Regions from separate parts of the Desulfosporosinus youngiae DSM 17734 genome, predicted to be linked through region 3. Evidence: riboswitches for the same ligand, from Rfam matches in the RefSeq annotation. Region 3 holds a riboswitch; each other region holds the start of a gene.
What was found. A riboswitch is a leader RNA that binds a small molecule or an ion and turns the genes downstream of it on or off. The one in region 3 is predicted to bind cobalamin.
Positions count from the first base shown of each region.

Region 1: it holds a riboswitch for cobalamin, as region 3 does, so the genes downstream of both, DESYODRAFT_RS10930 (ABC transporter substrate-binding protein) here and DESYODRAFT_RS06965 (ABC transporter substrate-binding protein) in region 3, are expected to answer to the same signal.
Region 2: it holds a riboswitch for cobalamin, as region 3 does, so the genes downstream of both, DESYODRAFT_RS08580 (nucleotide-binding protein) here and DESYODRAFT_RS06965 (ABC transporter substrate-binding protein) in region 3, are expected to answer to the same signal.

Region 1 covers NZ_CM001441.1:2,338,132-2,348,587, forward strand. Annotated here, with positions in the region: gene DESYODRAFT_RS10910 (Uma2 family endonuclease) at 280-855, shown strand; gene DESYODRAFT_RS29945 (ABC transporter permease) at 885-1,136, opposite strand; gene DESYODRAFT_RS10920 (ArsR/SmtB family transcription factor) at 1,522-1,824, shown strand; gene DESYODRAFT_RS10925 (heavy metal translocating P-type ATPase) at 1,858-4,509, opposite strand; cobalamin riboswitch at 4,909-5,102, shown strand; gene DESYODRAFT_RS10930 (ABC transporter substrate-binding protein) at 5,254-6,825, shown strand; gene DESYODRAFT_RS10935 (ABC transporter permease) at 6,830-7,825, shown strand; gene DESYODRAFT_RS10940 (ABC transporter permease) at 7,822-8,682, shown strand; gene DESYODRAFT_RS10945 (ATP-binding cassette domain-containing protein) at 8,695-9,570, shown strand; gene DESYODRAFT_RS10950 (ABC transporter ATP-binding protein) at 9,554-10,192, shown strand; gene DESYODRAFT_RS10955 (Uma2 family endonuclease) at 10,317-10,456, opposite strand, start outside.
Region 2 covers NZ_CM001441.1:1,820,070-1,830,525, reverse strand. Annotated here, with positions in the region: gene DESYODRAFT_RS08595 (FecCD family ABC transporter permease) at 1-561, opposite strand, end outside; gene DESYODRAFT_RS08590 (ABC transporter substrate-binding protein) at 573-1,679, opposite strand; gene DESYODRAFT_RS08585 (nitrogenase component 1) at 1,676-3,415, opposite strand; gene DESYODRAFT_RS08580 (nucleotide-binding protein) at 3,412-4,272, opposite strand; cobalamin riboswitch at 4,473-4,607, opposite strand; gene DESYODRAFT_RS08575 (hypothetical protein) at 4,753-5,238, opposite strand; gene DESYODRAFT_RS08570 (hypothetical protein) at 5,385-5,702, opposite strand; gene DESYODRAFT_RS08565 (ABC transporter ATP-binding protein) at 5,962-6,672, shown strand; gene DESYODRAFT_RS08560 (putative ABC exporter domain-containing protein) at 6,669-8,261, shown strand; gene DESYODRAFT_RS08555 (Rpn family recombination-promoting nuclease/putative transposase) at 8,833-9,822, opposite strand; gene DESYODRAFT_RS08550 (ABC transporter ATP-binding protein) at 10,037-10,456, opposite strand, start outside.
Region 3 covers NZ_CM001441.1:1,452,046-1,462,501, reverse strand. Annotated here, with positions in the region: gene DESYODRAFT_RS06980 (hypothetical protein) at 448-882, opposite strand; gene DESYODRAFT_RS06975 (hypothetical protein) at 1,473-1,676, opposite strand; gene DESYODRAFT_RS06970 (hypothetical protein) at 2,060-2,905, shown strand; cobalamin riboswitch at 3,212-3,397, shown strand; gene DESYODRAFT_RS06965 (ABC transporter substrate-binding protein) at 3,535-4,500, shown strand; gene DESYODRAFT_RS06960 (FecCD family ABC transporter permease) at 4,785-5,828, shown strand; gene DESYODRAFT_RS06955 (ABC transporter ATP-binding protein) at 5,825-6,616, shown strand; gene DESYODRAFT_RS06950 (C40 family peptidase) at 7,154-7,879, shown strand; gene hprK (HPr(Ser) kinase/phosphatase) at 8,069-8,959, opposite strand; gene DESYODRAFT_RS06940 (UxaA family hydrolase) at 9,158-9,445, shown strand; gene DESYODRAFT_RS06935 (UxaA family hydrolase) at 9,531-10,456, shown strand, end outside.

The DNA of each region.
Region 1 (10,456 bases), 890 kb from region 3:
TGGGTTCTAACAATTGAAAAAATCTAGATTCCGTGGTATTCTTGTCCTGAATTTTAGTTTTCGTTAGAGTTGGATTTGGGGGGGAGAACTCCTCCTACTCTATCTAATTATAAGGTTTTTATGTTGAATATAGAGGTTTATTGGCGTATTATCGCCGGTTTTTAGTATTTTGAACTAAATATTACGTTGGCTAAGATATACGATTGAGAATGATAAGCTAGCGTGCTATGATAATAATACCATTAATTGGATAAATCTTAGTAAAGGAGAGTGTTTACTATTCCATTATTGCATGATAAAAACGAATATACATATGCAGACTATTTGAAGTATCCAGACGATGAACGATGGGAAATTATTGACGGAGTACCGTATATGCAAGCAGCTCCAGCACCTGCACACCAGGAAGCACTGACAGAATTAGTAAGACAAATCGCTAACTATTTATCAGACAAACTCTGCAAAGTTTATCCTGCGCCTTTTTGCGTTAGATTACCATTAGGAAATGAAAAGAATGAGAAGGAAGTTAAGAACATTGTCGAACCTGATATATCCATTGTGTGTGATAAATCGAAACTAGATAATAACGGTTGCAATGGAGCACCAGAAATGATTATAGAAATCATTTCTCCTTCATCCGTAAAAATGGACAGGGTAATAAAGTTCAATAAATATGAAAAAGCCGGTGTTCAGGAGTATTGGATTGTAGAACCTGATCAAAAACTCGTTAGTGTCTTCGTTTTGCAAGGTAATCAAAGATACGGCAGAACTGAGTTATATACTGAGGATGATGAAATAATGGTATCAATATTTCCAGACTTAATCATAGATTTGAGTAAAGTTTTTGCATTTTAATGGGTTTACCGGCACTTACCCCTAATTCGTTAAGGAGTTATTTTGGTCAGCAGGATCTTGGTTCGGCTTTCCGGGAGGGTAAACAGATGGATGATGGTTCGATCTTGATATTCCTGAACAAAAACATAGGCGGTCAGAGCACCAAATAAGATGGGGAAAAGCAGGTACAGTTTGATTTGCAAAAAACTGTTTGAGAGATTTTTAAAAGGGGTCCCTTCAAGAACCGAGGAAAATAGCTCAGGACTGGGACTTGCTATTGCAAAAGAATCCTTGAGCTGCATGGAGGGACGATTAAGGCGATTTATTTTACCAAAGCCATTGAATTTGTCTTAAAAATTCCCATTTCTAAAACTTTTAACGGAGACAAGTTAGTTGAACCCGAATGTTTGCTATCTATCATTTTTTAAGGTAGACTAAGAGGTAGTGACAACTGAACACATTAGTATGGACTGATAGGGTTCGCTCAGGAGCGGTACGTAACAGATTTAAATACTTAAAACTTAACCGGCAAACGAAAGCCTTGAGGTACATCAAAGTTTGATATAGTCTCAAGGCTTCTTTTCTTATATATAGTGACATTAAGTTTGAGGGAAGTGGTATAAATTGGCTGAAGATATAAAGTTTGAAAGCTGCAGCTGTAATATTATCCATGAGGATGTTATTGCCATGGTAAAATCTACAATGCCCTCGAAAGAAAAATTATTTGATATGGCTGAACTTTTTAAAGTTTTTGGCGATAATACTCGAATAAAAATTATTTGTGCTTTATTGACGGCTGAAATGTGTGTTTGTGATATTTCGGCCCTTCTAGGTATGAACCAATCAGCCATTTCCCATCAACTTAGGATATTAAAACAAACCCGGTTAGTTAAATTCAGAAAAGAGGGTAAAGTGGTCTACTATTCCCTGGATGACGAACATGTGAAACAAATATTTGACTACGGATTGCTTCATGTTAACCACAGGTAATATAATGACAGTTGTGTAAATTAGCTTGTGAATTTAATCAGAATATGAAATTTTAGGGGTGATATGCTGTCTTGCAGGGTCGGTATAGGAGGAATTGCCTCTATATAGAATTCTGATAGAATTTAAGACACAAATTATAGCTACTCCCGTATCGGCAAATACAGCCATCCACATATTTGCAAACCCGGCTAAACCCAGTACCATAACAAGTGCTTTAATTGCTAAGGCAAAGACAATATTTTGAACCGCAATTTTATTTGTGATACGAGCGATAGAAATCGATTGTGGAATCGCCTCCATAGCGGATGTCATGAAGACGACGTCCGCCGCTTCAATAGCGGCATCTGCACCGCTTCCCATAGCAGCCCCTACATCCGCACCGGCCAACACAGGAGCATCATTGATGCCGTCTCCTACAAACATGACTTGCCCATAGGAATCTTGAATCTTGCGCAATTCTGTTAATTTTTCATGGGGCAGCAATTTGGCACGAATGTCGTCAATGCCCGTTTGAGCAGCTACTGCCTCAGCACTGCTTTTGCCATCACCTGTTAGCATGACTGTTAAAATATCTAATCCTTTGATAGCGGAGATGGCGGCAGCGGCATCTTCTTTAATGGTATCTGAGATAATAATATGACCAATGAATCTACGATTTAGAGCCACCAGCACTTCTGTGCCATACTGCTCATTTTTATAATCAGAAAGATCAATCTGAAATGATTCCAAAAAATCGAAATTTCCACAAAGCACTTCACCGTCCGAAAGGGTAGCTTGAACCCCTCTCCCTGAAAATTCGTTTACTGCCGTTGGCCTTTCTAAAGATAAACCCTTGGCGCAAGCAGCATTCACGATGCTGTTGGCAATAGGATGGGTAGACGTTCGTTCGCAGCCGGCGGCCAGAGCCAATAAATAATCTGCTTCAATATTACCTGTGGGAACGCTGTTTTGAACAACAAAGTTTCCTTCAGTAATAGTCCCGGTTTTATCCATGGCTACAACTTTGATATCTTTAATGGCCTCTAAAGCAGCTCCACCCTTGAACAGAATACCTCGTTTGGAACCTGCTCCGATACCTGAGAAAAATGCCAGAGGTACACTTAAGACCAGAGCACAAGGACAACTGATAACCAGGAAGGTTAAGGCAGTGTAAACCCATTTTGTCCAATCGCCGGTTATAAGAGAAGGAACTATAGCGGTAAATAGAGCTAAGATAACCACAAAGGGTGTATAGGCACGTGAAAATCTAGTAATAAAACGATCAATTTTGGGCTTGCTGGCAGCAGCATTTTCCACGGAATCCAAAATACGAGTTACCATAGATTCTTCCAGAACCTTTTCCACACGAATCTTAATCACACCTGAAGTATTAATGCAGCCGGAGGTTACCTTATCACCTGATGCAACCTTAACAGGTACTGGTTCGCCGGTCAAAGGGGAAGTATCAAGGCGGCTGTCTCCTTCAACGACGACCCCATCTAAAGGAATTCTATCCCCGGGACGAACCACTAAGATATCGTCAACTTGGGCATCGCCTGAAGGAATGATGCGAACATCTTCACCGACTAACAGATTAACAACTTCTGGACGCATATCCACTGCACTCATAATCTGACCACGGCTTTTTTCGACTGCAACGTGTTCAAATAATTCACCGATACGATAAAAGAGCATAACACCTACAGCTTCGGCAAACTCGCCGATGCAAAAAGCTCCCAAGGTGGCGATACTCATTAAAAAGTTTTCGTCAAAGATACGGCCCTTAAACAAATTGTTAATGGCTGTCCACACAATTCTGTAACCTAATATGATATAGGCCAGAACAAAAAGTATATTGACAATCATAGAGCTGCCTGGGAGAACATGCTTTAGAATCTCCCCGGCAATAAAAACAGCAGAACCGATTCCAATAAAAATACCAGACTTAAGGTTATCCGATAACTTATGCTTGTTTCCGGTTGTTTCCGGTGCCGTATGAACAGTCGTTTCTTTTGGCACGACTTTAACGTCCGACTCGATGGAGGAACAGATTTTTTGTATTTCCGGGAGCATGCTTTCTGGTGAAAGCCCACTTACTTTCAATTGTTTTGTTGCAAATGTAATAGTCGCATTATTTATTCCAGTCAATTCATTAATACGTTTTTCCATTTTAGAAGCACAGTTGGCACAGCCTAAATTTTCTAATATAAACGTTTTAGTTTTAACGATACCAGGAGATTTCGTTCTCGGTACAACTTTAACGTCCGGCTCGATGGAGGAACAGATTTCCTGAAAAACCGGAAGTAGTTTTTCTGGATCATTGGCAGCTACGTGCAATTGTTTTGTGGTAAAAGAAATGGATGCATAGTCTATTTCCGGGAGAGCTAGTATCTTCTGCTCCATTTTTGATGCACAGTTGGCGCAGCCTAGATTTTCTAATAGATAAACCCGTTTTTCCGACTTGGTATCAGTCAGGTCGCCAGGATCTCTTGTGAGAGTTTTTTCACATACATCAGCGTGATTGACATGAATGTGAAAAAGTTCATTTTGACCGGCTTGAGGATGTCCTGAACTATGTAGATGTTCGTTTTGATGAGAATGGTCATGACCACAGCCGCATTCGTGATGAGAATGGTTATGATCGCTGTCGCATTGGTGATGAGTATGACTATGTTCTTCGTTTGATGAATTTAATAAATTACTCATTTTCTACCTCGCAAAAACTTATTTGATGATACGTGAACAGGTGCTCATGTGTAAATATAAGCATACTTCTTGGAAAAGGTCAATGTTTTATCCGGCAAAAAAATAAATATTTATTTAGAGTACAACTGATTCAGTTTAGTTTAAACGGGAGAAGCCAATTTCAAAGGATTAAAAATTATAATTAAAATGTCTTATGAATCTCCGTATTATAGTATTATAGCTGCTATTGCCTTGGAGGAAGATAGTTTAAGTTAGTATAAGCTTTTTAGGTTTGATGAAAAGAGCAAAAATTTGGGGAATGGCTATTGAAAAAGGAAAAAGGTTATGATACCCTGTAAAAAATGCAAGTAAATTAAATAAAATGAGATAAAATGTAATTTGCTTAGTATTATTCAAGTAAGTGAATAGTTAGGAATAAGTGATTTTTCCCTGAGGGGAAGAATTGAAAAGGGAAGTCAGTTGAAGCTGACGCGGTGCCCGCCACTGTAAGAGGGAGTCAACTTACATATTGTCACTGGGGAAACTATCTCCCGGGAAGACGTGAGTTGATGATGAACTTTAGCCAGGAGACCTGCTTATTTCCAAGTCTGAGCTGCCTACGGGAATATTAGGGGGGGTGTTTGTGTGTATTTGAGAGTACGTTTATCGTCAAATACCAGCTAAACCTTTTACCTTAGATAGGGTAAAAGGTTTTTTATTTTTAGGCCTTTACGGCGAGTGAAGGTTGTGAAGGAGGAGAAAATTATGAGAAAGATTGCAGCGTTTTTGTTAGTCATGATGTTTCTGGCTGTGGGGTGTTCACCTTCTAAAAATGTAATAAATGCAGAAAAAGAAGCAGTAGTAAAAGATGAGATTGTTATTTCCGCGGGTGTCAATTTGGTGGCCGGCGGTTTTGATCCGACTGCAGGCTATGGCGTATGGGCGCCGGATATATTTCACAGCCATTTATTGCAAGTAAAAGAAAATAATCAATTGGCAAATGATTTGGCCGCATCTTATGATATCAGTACAGATGGATTAACATACACGTTTAAGATACGGGATGATGCAAAATTTGCTGATGGTCATCCCTTAACTTCGGAAGATGTGGTCTTTACGTTTGAAACAACGAAAAGTAAAGCTTCTGCTGCGGACCTGACAATGCTGGATTCAGTTGAAGCGTTAGACGCAAGTACGGTTGTTTTTCAGTTAAAATACCCATGGTCCCCCTTTGTATTTAATCTAAGCGAGGTCGGAATTGTACCAAAGCATGCGTATAATGAAACCTATGGCGATCATCCCATGGGCTCCGGAGCCTGGCAAGTCGCAGAATTTGCCATTGATCAGAAGTTGATTCTTGTACCTAATGAACATTATTACGGTGCAATGCCGAAGTTTAAAAAAGTAACAATCTTAAAACTGGATGAAGATGCAGCTCTGGCGGCGGCAAAATCAGGACAGCTGGATTTGGTACTTGTTGAATCTGAGTTTGCCAACACGCAGGTTGAAGGAATGAAACTTTATAAGATGTCTGCCATGGACGCTTTTGTAATTAACTTGCCAACGATTCCGGAAACGATCGACTCTTCAGGGAAAAAAGCAGGCAATAATGTGACAAGTGATCTTGCGATTCGCCAAGCTTTAAACATAGGGATAAACCGGCAGCTCATTACACAAAATGCTTTGAACGGATTTGGACAAGTTACCTATGGAGCGGCAGCGGAACTTCCTTGGAGCAATGGCGACAAGTTTGAAGACAACCGGGTTGAAGAAGCCAAAAAGATATTGGAAGATGCAGGCTGGAAGGATACTGACGGTGACGGCATCCGGGAGAAAAATAATGTCAAGGCGGAAATCCTGATTACAGGCCGAAGCAATGACCTGGCGCGTTATAATACGGTAGTTGCCCTGGCGGAAGATGTGAAAAAGCTTGGTATACAGATTATCCCAAAATCTGCTCCTTGGTCAGAATGCCGGGATGCAAGAAACTTACCGACTTGCTGGGTTTTTGGTCAGCCTAATCCGATAGAATTCTATCGTTATTATGATTCTTCGCAAATCGGAGTAGCGGTTATAGGTAATCCGGCTTCCTATACCAATCCGGAAGTTGATGGCGTTATCAAAAAAGCCCTTGCTGCAACGAACTCTGACGAGGCCAATAAATATTGGCAGGAAGGACAGGCTCTTGCTCAAAGGGATGTTCCGTATTTGTGGATCGTTCGACCGGAAGTTACTTATCTTGTCAGAGAAGGGCTTGAAATTCCCTCCTTGAAGAAATTGCCGACACGCGGGCAGGGGATATCTATTGTAGAAAATATGAATGATTGGTCGTGGTAGTTGCATGGGGACTTCAGTGTATAAAGTATTTGCCCGCTATTTCAGCAGTACTTTATTGCGGATGCTGACTCTTCTTGTGGCTGTCAGTCTAATCAGTTTTACGCTTATTGTTCTGTCGCCGATTGATCCCATAGACGCTTATTTGGGCGACGCCAGCGTTTCCGAAGAGCAAAGGGTTAATATCGCTGAATATTGGGGTCTTAACAAATCCCCTGTAGAGCGTTATGGCATCTGGATAGGCCATGTTCTTCAGGGTGATATGGGCGATTCCATTACTTATCGTCAGCCTGTAGCGAAGGTTATCGGCGAGCGCTTTCGGGCGTCTCTGGCCTTGATGGGAGTTGCCTGGGTGCTGTCCGGGGTGTTGGGATTTATTTTGGGTATTATCGCTGCTGTAAATAAGGATAAATGGCTGGATCGATTTATTAAGAGCTTTTGCATGATATTGGCGTCCACGCCGCTTTTTTGGATGGGATTGTTGTTCTTGATGGTTTTTGCTATCTATCTGCAGTGGTTTCCCTTAGGACTGGCAGCGCCAATCGATAAATTGGCCCATGAGGTTACTTTAGGTGACAAAATTTATCACCTGATTTTACCTGCGGTAACTTTGAGCATTACCGGTGTGGCCGGCGTTGCGCTTCATACCCGTCAGAAACTCATTGACGTGCTTAAGAGTGAATATATCCTTTTTGCTAAAGCGCGCGGGGAAAAAACCAGGGAGATTATTTGGCGTCATGGCTTGCGCAATATCGCCTTGCCCGGCATAACCTTGCAGTTCGCTTCGGTTAGCGAGCTGTTTGGCGGCTCGGTGTTAGCGGAGAAGGTTTTTTCTTATCCTGGCCTGGGAAACGCGGCCACCCATGCCGGTTTGAAGGGCGATGTCCCTTTACTGCTGGGTATCGCCCTGTTTAGTGTTCTTTTTGTATTTACAGGAAATCTTATGGCAAATGTGATCTATGGGATTGTAGATCCTCAAATCCGGGAAGGAGGCCGGTCATGAATCCTGATACGGTAGTTGTGGCAGCTTCAAACAAATGGAGTTTGAATCGCCGTCAAAAAATTATGCTGATTATTGGGAGTGGTCTGTTGATTCTGACTGCCATCACCATCGGTGGGATTCTGATGGACCCCGCTTTGTATGCGCCGAATTATGAATTCAGAAGTCAGGCGCCTTCCTGGGAGCATCCATTTGGTACGGATTATTTGGGGCGTGATATGTTTTTCCGGACGGTTGCCGGGCTTTCATTGAGTATACGCGTAGGATTGCTTGCAGCGACAGTCAGCTCGGTTATTGCCCTTACTCTTGGTACGTTATCTGCTGTCTTTGGAGGCAAAGTAGACACATTTGTTAATTGGCTGGTTGATCTTTGCATGGGGATTCCCCACATGATTCTGCTGATTTTGATTTCCATTGCGCTTGGCGGCGGAGCGGTTGGTGTTATTACCGGGGTTGCGGTAACACATTGGCCAAGTTTGACAAGGGTAATTCGGGCCGAGGTCATGCAGGTAAGATCAGCTCACTATGTTCAGGTTGCCCGTGCTTTGGGAAAAAGTCCCTGGTATGTAGCGAGCAGTCATATCATTCCTCATGTTATCCCGCAATATGTGGTAGGCTTAATTTTACTTTTTCCTCATGCTATTTTGCATGAGGCGGGAATTACCTTTCTAGGTTATGGGTTACCTTTAGAAGTTCCGGCAGTAGGGGTCATTTTATCAGAATCAATGAAGCATCTGGCTACCGGGATGTGGTGGTTGGCCTTTTTCCCTGGCTTAGCCCTGTTGTTGGTTGTAATGCTCTTTGATTTAATAGGGGACTATATAAAGATTTTAATTGATCCCAATACCGCTCATGAGTAGGAGGTTGAGAGAGTGGCTGAAAGTAAGCGGACAGTTATCTTAGATGTTCAGGGGCTTTCGGTAGCCTTTGATAGTTATGATGCCTCGTTAAAAAAATCAACAAATCTGACGATTGCCGATTTGAGTATTCAAATTCATACCGGGGAAATTCTGGCGGTAGTCGGCTCCAGCGGTTCAGGAAAAAGCTTGCTTGCTCACGCCATAATGGGTATTCTGCCGTACAATGCCAGAGTTGGCGGGAAAATGACCTATAAAGGCAAAGAGTTGACCCGTGAATATCAGGAAAAACTGCAAGGAAAAGAAATTGCGTTTATTCCCCAATCCGTGGCGTATCTTGACCCGTTGATGCGTGTTGGCGAACAGGTGCGGGGCACCGGAGGCGAAAGGCTGCGGGAGGCCCAACGGAAGGCTTTTAAGAAATATCGTTTAGATGAGAAAGCAGAAAAACTTTATCCATTTCAACTTTCGGGAGGTATGGCCCGCAGGATATTGATTTCTACCGCGGTAGTGGCGAACGCGGAGCTGATTATTGCTGATGAACCTACGCCAGGTTTGGATTTAAACCTGGCGATTCAGGCGCTAAAGGACTTAAGGGAATTTGCCGATCTGGGTAAGGGAGTTTTGCTGATTACTCACGACATTGATTTAGCCTTAAATGTGGCTGATCGCATTTCTATTTTCCACAGCGGTACAGTAGTTGAGACAGCAAGGAAGGAAGATTTTTCCGGAGATGGCGAAGGCTTAAAACATCTTTACAGCCGGGCCCTTTTCAGAGCTTTGCCGCAAAATGGCTTTCAAATAGCTCGCTGCCCAAAATGTGGTTTAAGCTGCGCGGTTTGGGAAATTGACGGCGATGAATTGAGGTGTGCTTGTGGCTACCACGCTTGAAGTGAAAGACGTGAGTTTTCGTTACGCAAATGGGCCTTGGGTTCTAAATAATGTGAGCCTGACTATTGAGGATGGGGAAAGGGTAGCCTTAGTTGGACCTAGCGGCTATGGAAAAAGTACATTGGCCAAAATCATGGCAGGTTATCTTAAGCCGGTAAAAGGCACTGTTCTTTGGGGAGGGAAGGCTTTGCCCAAGGATGAGTATCGCCCGGTTCAACTGGTTTATCAGCATCCGGAAAAAGCCTTGAATTCCCGCTGGAAAATGAAGCATTCCCTGGCGGAGGCCGGCGTACAAGACCCTGAGATTATTCGGGAGGTGGGCATCCGGGAAAAGTGGCTGGAGCGTTGGCCCAATGAGCTTTCGGGCGGTGAACTGCAGCGGTTTTGCTTGGTACGGGCTTTAGGGGAGCAGACTCGTATTTTAATAGCCGATGAAATGACCACAATGTTGGATGCGGTTAACCAGGCTCATATCTGGCAGTTCCTGCTTAGTCACGCAGACAAAAAAAAGATGGGAATAATTTTGATTACCCATAATATGTATTTAGCGAAGCAGGTGGCAACTAGAATCATTGATGTTCCTTCTATTAATAATATTAGCGTGAGAACTGATGATTTATAAAATAAGCCGTTTATTGAAAAAACCGCATTGTCATTGCGACATGCGGTTTTTTAATGCTCGAATGGACAGAGAGGCAACTGTATGCACCTAAGTCTTACTGGCTTTGAGGTATGGTCAATGCAGGTCAATACTCTTGGAATACTTCAGATAAATCTATATGTATAGATTTATCTGTCTCAGTTCGTAGGATATCAGTTTCACAATAGATGTCGGGGCGGCCGAATCTCCCTTCTTTTTTGTCTAATGCAAAAACTACGACCGTCT
Region 2 (10,456 bases), 370 kb from region 3:
CAATTGTGTCTCCGGGTCTGCAATATACTTGATGAATCCCATAATGGAACTCATCAGACCGCCGACAATAATACCGGATAGGACCAACATCATCATGGATTGATTGCGTGTAATCTTCGGGATACTGGTGGTCAACCCAACCGCCACCATCCCTCCTATAAAGGCCAGCAGCTGAATACCGGAGGCATTCCACCCCAGCAGAATCCCCATAGACGCTCCGATACAGGCACCGGAAGAAACCCCCAGTACATCGGGGGCAACCAAAGGATTTTTAAACACTCCCTGATAACACGCTCCGGACAGAGAGAGGGCGCTGCCTACCAAAACCGCGGCCAGAGCACGGGGCAGCCTGAGGGTAAAGACCACCCCTTCCGCCTGCTGAGGCCAGGTTGGTTCAATGGGCACCCACTTGGAGAGCAAAACCTGGAGCACTGTGAAGGGATGCAGAGGATACCTGCCCACACCCACGACAATGAGCAGCAAGATGACAAGAAGGACGGACAGCAGGATGAGCAGCCCCGGAAAGGCACCCGCCCGGCGGTCTTTGAGGTTTGTACGCATTGGCGGCCGCTCTAGGAAATGCGCCGCTCACTGGCGGCGTTTGCCTTATCCTTAAAGATTTGCCCGAAGTCCTCATCTGTCAGTGAATAGTCAAACATATCCTGATAAAAGCTCTTCATTTGCGCCTTTAAATCTACTTGGGAGAAAATCTCAGGCTGCAGCATCTTCCCCAGCCAAAGCATCATCAACGGTGTTTCCACACCGGGTGCATCCCAGCGATAGATTCCCACAGGGGTTTTGTAAACCCGCTTATTCACCACTGCTGAAACGCTGCTCCAATCCTGGCCTGCAATGCGGTTCTCATATAAATCCTGGGGCAGAAATTTATCGAAGTCGCTGAGCAGGATAATCTCCGGGTCAAGCTTGAGGATTTCCTCCATGGTGATGCTTTTGGCATTCGCAGCAATATTATCCGCACCGGCAAGTTCCATGGATTCCTTTATAAAATTGTCGTTTCCCTGCAAGGTGAGATCCGAGCGTTTCAGATAGAGAACCCGGGGCTTGCCGGCTTTCTTTACTTCCTCGCCATAGGACTTCATTTTCCCGTAAGCCTTGGAGTATTCATCAATGATCCACTTGGCCCGTTCTTCTTTACCCAAAAGCTGCCCAACTGCTTTAAAACTGTCCTGCAGCTCCTGGACATTCCCGTTCTTTACCATCACAGGGACAATCCCCACTTCTTTAAGCTTTTCGGCTTCCGCCGTTTGATATTCCCAGATGATAACAGCCTGTACCTGCCGGTTGAGCAATTCTTCAATATTAATCGAGAAATCGCTGCCGATGCTCTTGTCATCCAGTGTGGCGTAATTCTTATCCAGCTTGGCAAAGAAGCTGCCTGAATAGGCTTTCAGCGCACTGGGGTTGATGGAGACAAGCCGTTGGGAACCCCCATCGACGGCACTCACCACGGAAGACCAGGGCAGAGGCGTCACTGCGATTCGGGAAATGTCCGGCGGAACCTCTACCACATTGCCTGCGGCATCCGTAACAGTACGGACAGCGGGCTGTTCCGGCCCGGATGCCTGATCAGCCTGCCGGCCTCCGGCGGCACCACAGCCTGTAAGCAATAGGGACAACACCAATATGGAAGCTAGTAAACCGGTAAAGAATCGTTTCATCGTTTTTTCTCCTTCCTCTCTTTTCCCAATTTAGATGCAAAATACTGATAACCTTCTTCCCCGATTAAATCTATCGAGGACCTAGCATAAAGGTTGCCGCTCAGGGCGGGGTAGGGTACAGAAATGAACAAGGGCCGTGCTCCCCAGCTCTGAGCCAGTCTTTCATAAAGGGGGTCGGCAATCAAAATATCCGCACTGCACACCAGCCCTTTGATCTCCTCCGGGTTTTGGAAATGCACAATGGGTTGACCAAACTGATCCTCTTCAAAACCCCTGGCCCGGCCCCCCAAACCATAAACAGCTACCCTGCTGCCGGCATAGGCAAAGTCTTCAAATAAGCATTGCTGAATTCCTAAACCGGTGAGAGGTTCGCTGATGATTAAAATGCGGGGAACATCCCCGTAAGCTTCGGAAACCTCGTAAGCTTCGGAAACCTCGGAAGCCTCGGAAGCCTCAGAAGCTCCTGGGGCGGCTGCCGCCTGTTCTCCCCCCATGATCCTGGCGGGAGCTTTCCCCTCTTCAGATATTAATTCCAATAACCGGTTCATCCCCCTGCGACCAATGGGCAAATGGGTAAACCATGACGTTCCAAAGGTTTCTTTCAGCCATCCTGCCAGGGCTTCCCCAGTGGATGAAACACACCAGCATAAGGAAGCTGCTGCCGCCTGCCGCACGGATTCTATGCCGCCGTCCCCTAAAAAGAAAACCGAAAAACCCAATTCCTCAATCTTGTCAACGGCCCCTTGCAGATGGCTCCGGGATACAGGCTCCATGGCCGAGCAGCCTGCCAGCAGAATCTGCCTGCTCTCCCGCTTGCGGGAATCGAGGAAGGTCTTACCCAGGATCAACAGAGCCCTTTCCATCCCCACAGCATAAGTCTCAAACCCGTTGCAGGGGAAGCACAAAAAAGGATACTCAGGACTGGAAAGCTCTTGCTTAAGCCACTCAAAGTCACAGCCCGTAATGTAGGGCACGGGCGTGCTTACCAAGGCGCGCCCTATTCGCCCCTGCTCGGGGGGCGATTCCCGCATCAGCTCCACCAGCTTCCCCTCGGAGCCCAGTACGGCGTGAATATCATTATAGCTTGTGTAAGAAAAACAAGGCGGTCGCTCGCTGGGTTCATCCATCTGTAAGCCGGTTCTGCATCCGCCGGGTGTATAGAGAATCAGTTCGCAATTCCAATCCTGGAGCATACTGACAACCCCGGCAAAATCCCCTGCGAGGGGAGGCAGGAAAAAGGCTTTTTCCCCATGAAGATGACTCAGCTCACCTGCCGGGCCGGGCATCTCATCTTCAAGCTCCTGATATAAGATCTGAAGCCGTTTGACAGCGGGCATTTTTCGTTTTTCTAAAGGGCCGCGGCAAAAGATCTTTACCGGGATACCCGCCGGATTCTCCAGCCCTGCCAGAAGCTCCTCAAAATCCACCAGCATGAGAATATCAGCACAAGTCCCATACACCAAAATCCCTCTGACAGTCTGTTCCCCCAGTACCCGGTCCAGGCGCTCCCGGACTTTCGTCCGGAAATTCCCCAGGGCATATTCCCGGGTTGTAAGGCAGCACAGATGCAATTGCTCCAAAGCCTGTAAGCGCATGGCCAGGAAATACAAATGGCGCAGACAGGCTGCCGGTCCAATGGCGACCACCGCCACATCGGAACGTTTGAATAAAGTGGCGGAGGCCGTCCCCTCATCCGTCTCCTGAGTACAGGCACAGAGGGCAAGGGTTGTTTTCATTCCTTCACCTCCTCATCCTGCAGCAGCTTGAGAATGCCGGCTCCCACTGCATCCATGTCCTGGGGACAGAGTGGCGTCGGCACAGATGCTTGCCCAGACTCCGCCATTTGCCGCCCCAGCTCTAAAAACACCTGGGCAGCAGTGCCGCCGGGGAAGGCCTTCAGCACCGTTTGGCGCTGAAGCTCCGCCAGACGAATTTCCGGAGATTGTCCCATAGCCGCTATGTAAGGGGAATTGGTTTTTCGGCAAAACTCCTGGACCACTGCCCTTTCCTTGGCACTGCCTAGGCGGTTGTGCAGTATACCTCCCAGCAGAGGCTTCTCCCTATTCGAATAGCGCTTTACGCTTTTGAGAATATTATTGGCCGCATAAAGGGACATAAAATCGGCTGAAGTCACGATATAAACCGTATCCACATGCTTTTTGCGCATGGGTACGGAAAAGCCCCCGCACACAACATCTCCCAGCACATCATACAGGATGATATCCCAGTCCTGGTCATACACACCCAGACGGGTCAGCTCTTCCAGTGTAGTGGAAATGCCAAGGCCGGCGCAGCCGATTCCAGCTTCCGGCCCTCCTGATTCCACACAAGAAACCCCAAAATCACCGGTATGGAGAAGATCTTGTATTCCTATCTTTTCCGAACCCTCCAATGTTTCCAGAACAGAAGGAATGGTTTCACGAGTCAGATTACGGGTGGAATCCGCCTTAGGGTCACAGCCAATCAATAGCACTTTCAAGCCGCTGCTTGCCAAAGCGGCTGCTAAATTTGAGGCAATAGTTGATTTACCTATTCCGCCTTTACCATAGAGGGCGATTCTTCGACAAATATGTGAAATAGTATTGACCCCCATTTCTTAGAACCCGGCTTGCCGGGTCCTTATATTTCATGCCGCACAAAAGGCGAAGCCGCTGGCTGACTTATGCTTCCTGACAGTATAAAAAGAACCCGCTTGTCCTCGAAAGGTCAAACAGGTTCTCCCAATTGTTATACAACAAATAAAAGCTCACCCAATGACACGTCAGGCAACACTATAAATCAAAACCTGTTTAAGTATCCTGGCTTAGATTCATAGCCTTGCAGACGACTTCCCGGATCGTAATCCAGTGTCACAATTGTTAAAAAACAATCTCTGCTGCAAGCTCCTCATCACAGTGGCGGCACCGCATCGGAATTACACCGATTTCCATAAAGCAGATTCTAAATTCTATATACAATTATTTTTCCTAATTGTAGCATAGCCTACTATACAACACAATCTGACAACCTTCTGTATTTTAGATTGGCAGCCATCGATCATTTCGATAGCAGGAAGTCAGCATCCCCTAAAATGTCATCCTTCCTCATTTAAGCCCTCTTTGGGGATGGAATGGTTGTGGTAGATGCGATTAGGCCAAATAATGTTTTTTGAGTCTTTAAATAAAGGACTGAATTCAATATTTTTTAATCTATTTAACTCGAATTCGAATGTTGTCCATATTTCTTCACAGAATATAATGTCGAAGGTATCATAATCTTCGTATTCAATTTTTTTATATCCATTATTTAAGAGTAGGCTTTCGATTTCTCCTTTAGTTTTATTTATTAGTTTTTTCTTAAACATTTTCACATCAGGATTATGCACTTCTATAGAATATAGTTTTAAGTCTTCCTCTTTATCAAATTTAGTTTTTATTAATTTATCATAAAAGTAGTAAACAATTCCCTTGTCTTTTTCTGTCTCACTAGTTTTGTCAGGTTTTCCTAAAATATCCTCAACTTCTTTTTGTGACATTCCAAATACTAAACAATCTAACCCAATTCCAATCTTAATTTCCATAACGTTACCTCCAATGTGTCTCACCTTTACTCTTCTTTTGATCATCTTTAAAGATACAAACGATACCGTACTAGCCTTCGGCTTTAATCATTTCACCACCAACAATCATAAGCGGTCACAGCAAAATTGTTTTTCTATAATTTTCTTTATATATAATCTAACAGTTTTGCTTTGCCAATTATTCTTGAAGCATTTTGAATATCTAAATTCATTCCTATCTTAATAACAGATTGAATAGCTTCATAAGCTTCATTTTCTATTGTAGGAAATTTTACGGATACAACATACATATTTTCATATATATACTTCTCATATACACAATCACTTTCTACCATTCCAGAAAACAATAACCCCTCACCGAAATTAAATGCTGGTCTTAGAGTAATATTTGTACGTATTCCATCGTTTATCGAAAAACTTCCATTTGGACGAAAAAATATTATCTCTGCCCTAATTATTAGCATAGTTTCTTTCACCTCATTAGATAATCGATGAAACTTGTCGTTTCGCGAAGGTACCTGGAACCCATGCGGAACGACAAAAAATGACAACTCATTAGCAGGTTCCGGCGAGTAGTATCTTCTTAATGAGCGAAAGATACCATGAATTGTATTATAATGAGTTGGGATGTGTATAATCATATTGTTTTGTTGGAATCATGAAAGGCAGGGAAGATCTTTTTCTGCTATGCTGTGGGTACCTGAATAAGGAAGGAAGATTGCCTTGATCGACGTACATAATATGACCAAAAACTATGGCAAGTTAAAGGCTAACGATAACATCAATCTTTCGGTGTCGGCCGGGGAGCTTGCCGTTCTTCTGGGTCCCAACGGCGCGGGGAAATCCACATTAATAAAATCCGTATGCGGGCTGCTGCGGTATAAGGGTTCCATCACTATCGAAGGGCATGAAAATCATACGGTGGAAGCGAAGCGGCTCTTGGGGTATGTGCCGGAATTCCCCGTACTCTACCCGATGCTGACGGTGGGCGAACACTTGGAGTTTATTGCCAAGGCGTACCGGCTGGAAAGCTGGGAGGAAAGAGCGCAGGAACTGCTCCGCCGTTTTGAACTGGATGATAAGAAGCTGAAGTTGGGCAAAGAGCTTTCCAAGGGAATGCAGCAAAAGGTCAGTGTCTGCTGTGCGCTTTTGCCGGAACCCAAGGCCGTTATTTTTGATGAACCGCTGGTCGGGCTTGATCCTCATGGCATTCGTGAGCTGAAAAACCTGATTGCCCGGCTTCGGGACAGCGGCTGCGCCCTGATTGTGAGCACCCATATGATTGAAAGCATGGAAGACAATTGGGACGTGACCTATATTATGGTCAAGGGCAAAATAGAGCGGGTGGTCCGCCGTGGGGATATAGCAGGTCAAAGCCTGGAGGATGTCTATTTTGCAATCACGGAAGGACAGCTTCAAGGGGGTGCACAATGAGCAGCCTGGTGTTCCTGTTGGTGAAAAGCGCCAAAAACAGTTTTTTTGAGTTATTGCGCAAGCCGGCAAAGCTGATTATGTGGATTGTATTCATTGCCATGATTGTGGGGCTCATAGTTCTTTCGCTGTTCACCACCCGGGAAGCGGACAGTTTCCAGGATATAATCTGGCTAAAGGGTATTCTTTTTTTTCTCATTCTGCTTTTTGTCGGGATCGCGGTTCAAAAAGGACTTTCCAACGGTGATGTGATCTTTGACATGAATGATGTCAATTTGCTGTTCGTTTCTCCGGTCAACCCCCGCCTGATTTTGATGTACGGAATTGTCAAAATGGCCAAAATGTCCTTTCTCGCCGGATTTTTTATTCTCTTCCAAAGCAATTCCCTTAAGATGGGCTTTGGGGTCGGATTTGACGCAGTGCTCATTGTCCTGCTTGGGTTTATGATGGCCAACAGCCTGCTTCAGGTTATATCTCTGTTGATTTACACCCTGACCAACAGCAAGCCCAAGCGAAAAATGGCGGTGAGAATTATCGCCGCAGCAGTCTTTCTTCCGCTTATAGCAATGCTGGGCAGCCAGCTTGCGGTCGCCGATAACCCGATGACGGCGCTGGAAAATACCATGCGCTCACCGGTATTTTCCTGGACACCGGTAGCAGGCTGGGCTTCGGAGGGTGTTATTGCGCTGATTGCCGGCGACCTTGCAAAAGGCCTGCTGTTTCTGGGCATAATGGTGCTGATCGGTGCGCTCCTGATTCTCTATATCGCCTTGAGCAATCCCGATTATTATGAGGATGTACTGGTGGCCACCGAAACCACCTTTGAGAAGAAACGCAGCCTATCTGAGGGGCGGATTAACACGGAAGCTGCTTCGACTAAGAAAATAAAAGTGGCCGGGACGGGCATCAGCGGACTTGGTTCGAACACTATTTTTTATAAACATCTGCGTGAATCCTTCCGCGCCAACCGGTTTGGCCTTTGGGGATTACCATCCGTTATTATGATTGTGAGTGTGGCAATTTTTTCTTCATTTCTGCCCTCCGATGCGGGGGGAGGCCTATTGATTATCCTGCAGACTCTGATGTGGGTACAAATTTTCATGATCGGGACAGGGAGAGGCCTAAAGGAGCTTTATACCCATTATATCTACCTGATTCCCGATAGTTCTTTTCGGAAAATCGTCTGGAATAATTTGGAGATTGCTTTTAAGGTTCTGGTGGAAAGTGTGGTTTTGTTCTCTGTCAGCGGTTTTATTATGGGTGAAACTATTTTCTTGATCGCTCTGTCCATTGCGGTTTATACTTTGTTTTCTTTCCTTCTGCTGGGCATCAATTATCTATCCATGCGCTGGACGGGTGCAGACATCAGCGCCGGGCTGATGATCATGCTTTATATGTTCGCCGTCATGATCATCATGGCACCGGGTTTGGCGGCCGCCATTGTCCTTGGCAGTATGATCGAAGGGATTGGGGTGTTGATTGGAATGGGGGTTCTCGCCGGCTGGGAACTCCTTGCCGGTCTTCTTTGCTTTGCTCTGTCCAAGGGAATTTTGCATAACTGCGATATGCCTGTGTTAAGAACCGGAAAATAAGACGGAAGTAAACCATCATTCATTTGCCGGCTCCTTTCCGAAATATAAAATTTCAAACCATTTAAAGGCAAATCAACACCATTAAACACTCTAGTTTGAGAGCCAAGATTTTTCTTCCATGTAACCATGCCTGAAAATTTAAATGGTTTTAACCTTTAAATAGGAAATAGCATGTTAAATGTCCGCCCTCTTGCCCCACATCTTTCCATCGTTCAGGGAGCATGCTTGCATCAACTTCCCTTCGAACGGGTTCTCTTGAGTCTACTTTGTCAATAATAAGTCCATGCGATAAGATAATAAGATTTCAAATAATCTTTCTCCTTGGGATAGATTACTCAAGCCTTCGAAGATCACCTTCGAGGTCAACTTTTTCTCTCAAAGGAGACTGGCAGTTCCAGGTATTTGTCGAATCTCTTTTAAGGAATTGGGGTCTGCTATAAAAAAATATGGGGCGATTAGTTTAAGCCAATCGTCCCATAAGTTGGAGTGGATATTCCATTTGCTGGTTTGTCCAAGAATCAGTCATACAGAGAAAGAAAGATGGGGAAGATTCGTTCATGAATTGTCAACGTTAATTGAGCAAGTTTCGGACTTCTTCCTCGGTCAGTCCGGTTGCTTTTAAAATCGTATCCATTCCTAAGCCCAGTTTTAGCAAATTTTCCGCTACTTCCAGCTTTCCTTTCTCCATGCCTTTCTCTATACCCTTTTCCATGCCTTTTTCCATGCCTTTTTCCAAGCCCTGTTCCATGCCTTTCTCTATACCTTTTTCCATACCTTCAGTGATCAGTTTCTCTGCAATTGTCATAATAACAGCACTCCTTTCCAAAGAAGCCTCTTTAACCAGTTCGTAGATGGTCTGAAATTCCAGGTTATTTCGGGCGTTCATAATATAGCGGATAAAGGTCTCAAAATACTCCAGACCCTGGTTTTGCTTTTCCAGTTGGTCGAAAGCATGAATCGACTCCCGTAAGGTTTTGAGAAACAGTGTGTTATCTTGTTCAAAGATGTCCCGCAGAAGTTTTAGAAAGATCTGAAGTTTGATGCCGCCTTTAAGTTCAGCGTTGCTGTAGTGAGAGAGGTTATAGAACAGGTAAGAAAAGTCAGGAAGGTGGGTTGTCACTGCCCGAGGCAGTTGTTCGTAATCATCGATCAGGCCCGAGAGGTTTAAGGGGCTGTTCCAGCGGGCTTTACCGTGGTAGACCACCAGAGGAATAATGACCGGCAATTTGGCGGTGGGCCGGGGGGCCGTTTTTTGCTCCCAGATGTTGAGGATGTACTTCAGAAGTTGAAGGGCGATCTTAGGGGAAGGGTAGCTTTTATGCTCAAAGAGGAAATAAAGATAGCCCTCTTTATGGTTGATTTTGGCTTGGATGAGCAGGTCTGAAAAAGTTTCTTCCAGATCGTTTTCAATGTAGCTGTCTTTTTGCGGGGTGATGGTACCTAAATCGACAAGGTCGAGAATTTCCGGAGGCAGATAGTGGCGGAGGAAATCCTTGGCTGTTTTGATGTCGCTGAGGGTTTCCTTAAAAAATTTATCATGAGGTTGATGGATAAGACTCATTCGTCACCTCTTTGCCCCATAAAAGGATTTGTTTATTCTCTAATTATACCATATCCCGTGACAGCGGAGAACAAGGTTTTGGGTTTTCCAATATCCGAGTATTTATCTGCGAACTTCATCGTTTCCTCCAAGCTTAATCCAAATTGTACCGAACAGCTTACCTCCTCAAATTCGGATCCGGATCCGAATTTGAACTACAGCAAGGCCAAGGACTTTATACCACTTCAACCTCTAAGTTCGCTCCCGCAAACTGACTGTTATAAAGGTCCGCGTAAAAACCATTCTGTACAAGCAGGTCCTTATGATTACCCATTTCAATAATCCTCCCCTGGTTCATGACCAGGATCAGGTCTGCATCTCTGATGGTCGATAAGCGATGGGCAATGACAAAGCTGGTCCTTCCCTTCATCAGTTCTGTCATCGCTTTTTGGATAAACACTTCAGTTCTTGAGTCAACACTGCTCGTCGCTTCGTCAAGAATTAAAATAGCCGGATCAGCCAGGATAGCACGGGCAATGGTGAGAAGCTGTTTTTGCCCTTGAGAAATATTGGAGGCTTCTTCATTTAAGATTGTCTGATAGCCATCGGGAAGTGTCTTGATGAAATGGTGGGCATGAGCAGCTTTGGATGCCCG
Region 3 (10,456 bases):
TTTACCACATTTTGAAAGATAAAAAGCATTTTATTGATGTAAGAAGCAATTATTTTAATGAGACAAACGCTGAAAGAATCACGCGAAGGAAGGTTAATTCATGGAAAATACGAGTTGTAAAGTTTCTCTGCTGCGCGAAAAAAGGTAATAGCTTAAATTTGAGAAAGGTCTCTGATGAGAATTCTCAGAAATAAAAAACCCATCTAAATGGACAGGCTTGTTTTGTTGTGCTTTCACAAGGGGCTACCTTGAATGTTTTCAGGACAGCCCTTTGCTAACTGACATTCACCCTTAGTCAAAAGTCCTTGATTTAAGCGGATTCACAGGTTTTAGTGAAAATAAGCCCCCCTGAAAGCCGCATCGCATCTCGTTTTCTTACGAAGGGTGCTGAAAAAGAGTTACTAAAGGCTTTGATTATTTAGTTCCTAGTTTGGTTGCATTTAAAACTTATTGAACATAGATACTTTCCGAGTATGATTGACCGCTCTCGTTTACAGTACCATTCAATGCTGTGTGTTGTGCCGTTACCCTGTAGTTATATCCCCTTTGTACACTAATTCCCTTACCTCCAAAAACATAATCCGAATTAGGGTTACTGTAACTATAGCTACTTAATGTAGACCACTTTCCGCCGGAGTAATATTGCAAGCTAATAATTACCCCTATTTCCTTAACCACATAGTTGGTTGATGTTGAACCAGTAATCCCGATTGTCCCATTACCGTTGTTAACAATATGGCATTGTCCATCCGAAATTAATTGGTATGCAGCTGGGCTTATCACACCACTCCCACTCATTTTGACTACCACAGATCCCAAAGCCACTTGTACGCCCAGTAACATCATAAAGATAGTTAGAAGTATAGGTATTAGTTTCTTCATTACAATCGCCCCTCTTTCTTTTGTTCTGATATATAGAGGGGCAAAGTGGTACAAAAGGTTACAGATTAAATCTTTTATTTTAAACCTTGGTATTTAGAGGTTGTATAAACTTACTTCCGATAAGGCTTTAACCTCAAATTTAGACTGACGGGAAAGGGTTACAACGCTCGATGCTGGCCCGAAGGAATATTTTCCTCTGAGGAGGAAAATATTCCTTCGGGCCTCTAGCCTGTTACATGAGCTGTTGTCTATGGGATGCCAACGAGCATATCCTCGCCTTCAGCTCCGGTATCCCTCGTGGCACCCTGGCAACTAATCCGATAGTTCGATCAACAACCTAGGACATACTGGCTACGTTGTATACTATGAATAATACGTTGTTTATTTAGTATAGTTAAGCTATTAATACAGTAAAGAAATAAAGGATAGTTTATTCATTTTGTACTATGAATCCCATCCTTTTTCTTAGTATAGATAATGACGGCTTCGCTGGTACTGGGTCTAAAAGGTTATGAATTAAATTAACTAAGACAACATTCTATAATTCCGGTGAGATCTTCGTCACTTCCTTGCCGCTGATCGGCTTAGAATTAAAGACCTTTAATTAATTTCGCAAGATAATAAGTACATCCAACAATTAAGCCGCTTAAGACGATTATTCCCAAATATATTGGATGATAATAAGAATCTGGACCACCACGATTTAGAAAAATGGCGCTACTAATAGGTTCCCCAAAAATAAAAACCAAGATGTAAAATAGCACCATTGTCATTGCAACTGTTATTATCGCCACTATTTAACCCCCCTTATTTAATCGAAAGTTACTTCTTATATTCAATTTAAAGTATATAAATTACGATTTTGTGCTTTGTTAGGTTATGGGTAATCTATTACTTATTACTAGGGCCAGCCTTTATACCTATAAATACATATTCAAGAAAATCAGAAGAAATCCTTCTAACTAAGAAAATTATTAAAATAATTTTGTAACCTTATTACATGTTCAATCCCTCTATAGTATGTAGGAACAATAAACTATATCGCAGTCTTTAAGTGAAAGGAGTGTTATGAGGTATTGGAAAATATCGGGTTAAGGCTTTATTGCCGGATAGGAGGTGGTAGTTTTATAAAATTCAGTTATCTTAAAACTACTTTTATTGAGGAGCGTGTTATTTTATGAAAAAACTCTTAGCATTGTTGTGTACGCTACTTCTCTCGATTTCGTTAGTAAGTCCGGCTTTTGCTCAAGAAAAAGTAATTGAAAGCAAATCCATTAATGAATACCAATACATTAAAGAACTTAAACAAAAATCTGATATTGAATTAAAAGACATGGGTTTAGACGACAACCAAATTACTGAACTTAAAAACCTTGATTATGGTAAAGGATTAAAAGAACGGTCTAAACTTGATAAAAAAATTCTAAAAAACATGGGCTATAGTAATGTTCAAATTGAGCAACTTCAGGATTTTCAAGGCACAGAAGCAGAGATTATTGCTTTAGCAGCTTCTGTGAACCTTAATGTTGAAAACAACGGCCTGACTTATGATTCTGCCCTTGACAGATCGTATTGGACAGTTTCTTTTGACTGGTCTTGGTCCAGCGAACCATTTTGGCTGTTGCAAGATATAATTGGATCAGGCTGGTCCCCTGACTTCTCATTAGTTACATCAACTTCAAGCTCATACCAAAAAGTTAGATATAAGCGAAACACAACTGGTGCCACATGGACAAGCACCAAGCCCTTTACCCTAAGTAACTTAAATTGCGCCCAATCTTCGTTCGCTATGTCTGGTGGACATGACCCCAATTGGGATTGGTATGATTGGGCTGATTCAGGATCTGGTTATGTAAAAGTTACTAAAGCTGGCAAGGTTAGAGATATGCAAATGAGAATTGCTTACGGACATAGCCAAATTACCACATCCAATCCTTCGTTAGGTTATCCTTGGGGCATTTACTTCACATTTTCTTCAAGCGTAAATCAAGAAGCTTCTAAGACAATTCAATATTATTATTAGAAATTGTTACTTTTAAGAAGGGCATTTAAAAATACAATGCCCTTCTATTTTTAATTTATTGCTTATTTCTTAAAAAATAGTATTAGTTTAGGCTGAAACAGCAGGTTAGCCCCCCCGTGTCTTTTAGTTAGACGAGGGGACTTGACGTAACCAGTGTATTGGACTCAAAACGACAAAGGGAAGCCCGTGCTGCCTGCTTGACGGCGCTACTCTAAATCACCCGCCAAATCAAATTAAGAAATATTGGCAATTCATGCTCCAAATTCTTGGCTATTCACTCAAGATAGACTACAATAGAAGGAATAGCATATCCTCTGATAAATAGGTTTCCTTACTTACGCTGTAAGAAGGATGAAAAGGGAAGTTCGGAAATACCGACGCGGTCCCGCCACTGTAATTGGAAGTATTCCACAAAGTCCACTGTCGAATGATGGGAAGGCGTGGAACTACAGAGCCATAAGCCAGGAGACCTGCCTATTTATCAAAACGGGCTTATATCCTTCGCGGAAAGGGATTAAGGCGCTATAGGCTTAAACGCAGTCAGGCACCATGATTTACCCCCCTTTTATCGCAAACGATAAAAGGGGGGTTCTATTGCCGCAGCTAAATGAAATGAAAGGATGATAACTATGTTTAAACATAAGCTGTGCTCACTCCTAATCCTAATAGTTGCTCTTACCTTGCTGGCCGGTTGCGGGAGCACAACACCCAAGTCAAACCCACAGGCCGAAGTCCCTAAGGCGCAAACAACTCAGACAACCTATCCCTTAACCTTAAAGGATGATTCCGGAGCCAGTGTGACTATAGCTTCCCAGCCGAAACGGATCGTTTCCCTGGTTCCCGCAACCACTGAAACCCTCTTTGCCTTAGGATTAGAAGAAAACGTTTTGGCCGTGACCAAATGGGATGACTATCCCGCGGATGTTCAGAAAAAGGTCGAATACGTCTTCCAGGACGGCGTCAATCCCAATCTCGAACAGATTTTAGCCTTAAACCCCGACCTGGTTGTGATGGGCATAATGGGCACGAACCCTAAAACCGTTGAATCAATCCGTAATCTGAACATTCCCATCTTTGTCGTTGATCCTCAAACCATCGAAGCGACCTATCTGAGCATCGAGACCTTCGGGCAGCTTACAGACACACAAGAGCAGGCCAAACAGCTGGTTTCCGGCATGAAAGAAAAGCAACAATCCATTGCCAAAAAAGTAGCCTCCATAGAAACTTCGGACCGTCTGAGGGTATGGACAGAAGTGGATGAAAACCTCTTCACTCCCGGGCAAGGTACCTTTCTCAATGAATTACTGACCAAAGCAGGCGGAATCAATATTGCCGATGATGTCCAAGGCTGGGGGCAATATAATAGTGAACAAGTCATCAGCAAAAATCCCCAAGTTATTTTCGAAACCTACGACTACTATCAAAAAGATGCTATAGCCACTATTTTGGCGCGTAATGGTTGGCAAACCATCGATGCTGTCAAAAATAAACGTGTCATAGGTTTAGACAATAATCTGGTATCCCGCCCCGGACCGAGAATTGTCGATGGATTAGAGTCCATCTCCAAAGCTCTATATCCGGACCTTTATAAGTAAATCCGATCAAGTGATTCTTAGCTTCAGATGGAGTTTGCCCAAGAGGATACTTACTCCAGCTGAAGCTTAGAAGAACTTATCCAGGGACGTAGCAGCCGTTATCTCATCCTCACCGCTAAAGTTGTTCTGTCTAGTTTGCGGTTCGGCGAAAGCGTCCACTGGATGCTTTCGTACTTATAGAAGATGGGAGTTTTACGGCTGGCAGTCATCGGATAAAATCAGGATTCTCATCTTAATCAAGCTCACAACTCTAAAAAACGCTGATCCTTAAGGGTGGAATTATTATGGAAAAAGTTCTAAACATCAAACGAATAGCATGGACGGGTGCTCTTTGGGCACTCCTCCTTTTCTCTGTAGTAGCGAGTGTTATGATCGGCTCTGTTCATTTACCCTTTACTCTATCGTTGAAAATTTTAATCAGCCACCTTCCGTTCCTGGACTTGACCCCAACCTGGTCATTAGCACAGGAAGCCATCGTCTGGGACCTGCGCCTTCCCCGTATTTTCCTGGCACTTGTTATCGGTGCCTTGCTGTCTTCCACAGGGGTTGCTTTTCAAGGCATGCTGCGCAATCCTTTGGCTGATCCATACATCTTAGGTGTTTCTGTGGGTGCCGCTTTCGGAGCGGCAACCTCAATCCTCTTTTTCCGACAGTCTTCATTGCCGGGATACTTAACCACGCCGCTTTTTTCGTTTTTGGGTGCTTTGCTCTCTCTTTGGTTTGTCATGGTATTGGCTAAGCATCACGGTCAACGTGACCGTGAAACCTTAATTCTTGCCGGAGTCGTTGTTCAATCATTAATTGGGGCATTTCTTTCCTTCTTGATTGCCATATCCGGTCAGCAAATGCAAGAAATCGTGTTCTGGATGATGGGAAGTTTAGCCAACCGTTCCTGGCAGGATGTGGGGATGCTGATTCCCTATCTCGCCCTTGGGTTCCTCTATTTATCCCTCCAAAAACGCGACCTTAATCTTATTTCGCTGGGTGAAAGTGCGGCAACCCATCTTGGCATGGAGGTTGAAAAAAAGAAACTCTGGGTACTGATCGTTGGTTCTTTGCTGACAGGGGCAGCCGTTTCGGTTGCCGGAATCATCGGATTTGTCGGTCTCATTGTCCCTCACTTAATGCGTTTAATCGTTGGCCCTGACCATCGGATTTTGATACCAATATCCACACTGGCAGGAGGAATCTTTCTATTATGGGCAGATACCTTGGCCCGAAGCATCATTCCCTCACGGGAAATTCCCATCGGCGTTATAACCGCATTTATCGGGGCACCCTTTTTTGCCTACTTACTGAAAAAAGGATTGAGGAGGAAGCAAGCATGAGCCTTTTCGATATAATACAGGTTCAGCACCAGTATGGAACAATCCCCGTGCTTCAGGATATCCAATTCCAGGTTAAGGCAGGCGAAACGTTTGGGATTATCGGCCCCAACGGCAGCGGGAAATCCACCCTGATTCATGCCATGAGCGGCTTCTTAAAACCCAGCCAGGGGAAAATTCTCTTAAATAATCGCTTGATTGGCTCTTACCGGAAACGGGACCTAGCAAAATTCATAGCCGTTTTAGAACAAGAAGGCATCCCTCCCCTATCCTTCACGGTGGAAGAAGTCGTTGCCATGGGACGTTATCCATGGTTAAATCCCCTTTCCGACCTATCACGTGAAGACGAACAGATTGTCGAAGCCGTACTGAAAAAGCTGAATCTCTGGAACTCACGTACCAAACCAGTTAATAACCTAAGCGGCGGACAACGTCAGATGGTTTCCTTGGCAAGAGCCATGGCTCAACAGCCACAGATTTTAATTCTTGACGAACCGACCACTTATTTAGATATCGGACATCAAATGCTGGTAATGGAACACGTCAGAGAATGGCACCGCTCCCAGGGAATCACCGTGATTATGGTATTGCATGACTTAAACCTTGCCAGTCAATACTGTGAGCGGCTTCTGCTCCTGGATCACGGGCGCATTAAGAGCTGCGGAGAAGTCCACACTGTGCTGCAGCCCGCTGCGATTTCTGCCGTTTATAAAACTGAACTGATTATGATTAATCACCCTGTACACCACGTACCCCAATTCTTGCTCACCGACAGGCAGCCGCAGCCTTGATCTTAATAACCTAAGTGCACCATTTTAATCGTCATAGATCATCGCTGCAATTTAATCTTTATAACAAGTATACTTTTCGGCATTTATGCGAGTTTGGAAGCTACACGTTATAAAATTCCGGCAACTTAGGTAATAAACCTTTCAGCACGGTGAACGTGTGACAGAGGGAGGGGGTTGTTGACACATTCTTTGAATGTGTCAACAACCCCCTCCCTCTCTGTCTCCTCGTCCTCCTGTCTCCCAATCACCTTGACTGGCGTAAGTCACAGACTCAGGCGGCAGCCCTTAGCCGCACTTACTTCAGAGAAGGATATAGGCAAATCTGTCCTTTCTGAACACAGAACAAGAATGTTTTCATTTTCTATTAAACCCAACATGTACCAAGGACAAGTTCCTAAATATACGATATACTAGGAAACAACTTCAGCCAAGCCATTCAGTTGTGAGTTAGACCTCTTTCAGGATCCGATTCCCTTTACAATAAAATTCTTAAACTTTATCTGGTTAAACTTTATCAGCGAAAGGAATTGAAAAACATTGAAAACATTTAAAACTATAAAATGGTCTCTGATCGTCATTCCAGTCATTTCTGTATTCTCCTTTGTGACAATTATCACAACATCTCCAACAACGATCACCGAAAAAATGGACAATCAAGAAATTCAAACCATTGCTGTCGTGCCGGCTGAAGCTGCCAAGAATGTCCCAGAACCCCAACCCACTCCCAGCCCTCAAGTGGCTGCAACTGCACCTTCCACACCAGCCGCGCCAGCCCCGGCTCAAACCGCTTCAGCTCCGGTGAAAAAGGTACAGCCACAGCCTTCACGATCAACGAGTACGAGCAGTACAGCAAAGAAATCGGCAACAACAGCAAGTACCGCCGCCGCCAAACCTGCCTCAAAAGCCAGTGCGGTTATTGCGACCGGTAAGCAATATATTGGAGTAAACTATGTATACGGCGGAACTACACCCTCAGGATTTGACTGTTCCGGTTTCACCCAATATGTTTTTGCTAAAAATGGCATAAATCTTCCCAGAGTTTCACGTGACCAATTTAAAGTCGGAACTTCAGTCTCCTTTAACAACCTGCAAGCCGGAGACTTAGTCTTCTTCTCCCTGGCCAAAAACGGAGTGGTGGATCACGTGGGAATCTATGTTGGCAACAGCCAGTTTCTTAACGCTTCAAGTTCTAAAGGTGTGACCATTTATACCTTAGGAGCCTATTGGAAATCTGCTTTTGTAGGAGCGAAACGAGTACTATAACCAGCTCTTTGCTCAGACTATAATTCTCCAACTTCAAAGCGGGTACAGGTAACAAGAAGCGTCCTTCTCTCACGATAAACGTGTAGATAAGGACGCCTTTCTTTCATGATTATTTAAACGAAAGCGGGGGTGTGCTAAAACGATCAACAAGTTTTAGCACACCTCCTTTCATATCAGTTACTGGTCAGATCAAACTCTAAATGAAGGATTGGCTTGCCTTTTGGAATTATTATTCCAATTCTGAATCACAGCAACTTCAATAAGTGTGGCAAGATTACGCCCCGGCCGGACCGGAATTGAGATCTCAGGAACCGAGATCCCTAAGAGTTCCCGTGTATTGGGAGGATCAATGCCCACACGATCATAGATTTTATCATGCTGCCATTCTTCTAGGTGAACAATAAAGTTAATAGCCTTTTCATCCCGCACAGAACCAGCTCCAAAAAGCGTCGTGACATCAAGTATGCCTAGGCCGCGGACCTCAAGCAGATGCCGGATTTTGTTGGGAGCAGTACCCAGTAACCGTTCTTCATCAAGCCGGCGAACTTTCACGACATCAGCCGCAACCAACAAATGACCGCTCTTAATCAACTCTAAAGCAGCCTCACTTTTACCGATTCCCCGTTCCCCGGTGATCATAACTCCTACCCCATAAACATCAACCAGCACTCCCTGAATAGCCGTGCTGGGAGCCAACTGGTTAATAAGGTAACGAATCAACAGATAAAAAAGCTGAGTCGTAGAGCGGGGAGTGGTCAGGAGCGGGATCTTCCGTTCACTGGCCAATTCGATGAACTCCAGGGGAATGGTTAAACCCCGGGTAATAATCACACAAGGAACGTCTGCAATCATGACCTGAGAGAGTTTAGAGCGGCGGACAGCATCATCATATTGCTGAAGCAGCCCTAATTCAGTCCGGCCGTATACTTGAATTCGTTTGGGGGTTAAATGTTCTAAGTATCCCGCCAATTCTGCACTTGGACGTTTTAAACTATATTCCGTAATAGCTTTGTTTAGCCCCACATGCCCTGCCAGTACCTCAAAATTAAATTTATCAACCAATTGGTTTACGGTAAGCAATCAAACCATCCATCCTTCCAAACAAGAGCTATTCCAGCGTTTTCCTAAGTTTCTGATAGTTTAAACCTATAGTTTAGACCTTATTATAAACCATTTTAGGAGTTCACGCCTACTTTTATTTGAAGTATTTACAATACCCTGTTGTTTCCGATATTCTAAGGTTAAGGATATAATCTGAACCAATTAGGAGGTAACCCTTTGAAAAAACAAGCGGTCGTCATAAACCCCAAAGATAACGTTGCCACAGTAGTGGACGACTTCCCGGCCGGTACGATCATCCATTTTTTCAACCATCAAGCAGAACAGTCGATCCAATTAATTGAAGACATTCCCCTTGGCCATAAAGTCGCTATTAAAGAGATCAATGCCGGGGAAGACATCCTCAAATATGCGAAGAGTATCGGGACAGCCACTGAGAAGATTCTGCCCGGACAGCATGTTCATATTCACAACATGGAAAGTCAGCGCGGCCGCAATGACCAATGAACTCCAATTTACAGATGCTGAAAATCTTAAACGCATGCTCTAGTGTATGCTAATCCTTCAGAGTTTATCAATAGGAGGGGTACTCGTGGAAATATTAGGTTACCGGCGTCCTGATGGTAACGTAGGCATTCGTAATCATATTTTAATTGTTCCCACATCCGTCTGTTCGAGCACTGTCGCCATGAACCTTGCAAATCAGATCCCTGAAGCCGTAGCCCTTCCTAATCAGCATGGCTGCTGTCAAATCGGTGCCGATCACCTGCAAACAGTCAGAACCTTGATAGGTTTCGGCAAAAATCCAAATGTGGCTGCTGTTCTGGTAGTAGGACTTGGGTGTGAAGGGATACCCATACGTGAAACAGCCGCTGAAATTGCCGCTTCCGGTAAACCGGTGGAAGTCATCGTGATCCAGGAAGCCGGCGGCACCTTGAAAGCAGAAGCTGAAGGCCTGCGCAAACTAAGTGAATTGGTCCGCCAAGTCGCTCACCTCCACCCGGAAAAAGTCCCTGTCAGTGAACTAAGTCTGGGCATTGAATGCGGGGGATCTGACTTTACCTCAGGGCTCGCCTCTAACCCGGCAGCCGGGATTGCTGCCGATTTGCTAGTCGCGGCAGGGGGCAACGTCATGTTGTCGGAAACCACAGAATTCATCGGAGCGGAGCATGTCCTGGCACGCCGCGCTAAGTCACAGGAGGTTGCTGAGAAACTTTTTAAAATTGTGCATGACTGCGAAGAACGCGCAAAATTCTCAAACGTCAATCTTCGTGAGGGACAACCCACACCCGGTAATATTGCCGGAGGTATAAGCACTATTGAGGAAAAATCCTTAGGATGTATTTACAAAGCAGGCCATGCACCCATTCAGGATGTTCTCAGCTATGGGGAAATTCCTCAGGGAAAAGGGCTTTATATCATGGATACACCCGGTCAGGATATTGAATCCATAACAGGAATGCTCGCCGGCGGGGCGACTGTTGTGATATTTACAACAGGGCGGGGAACTCCAACCGG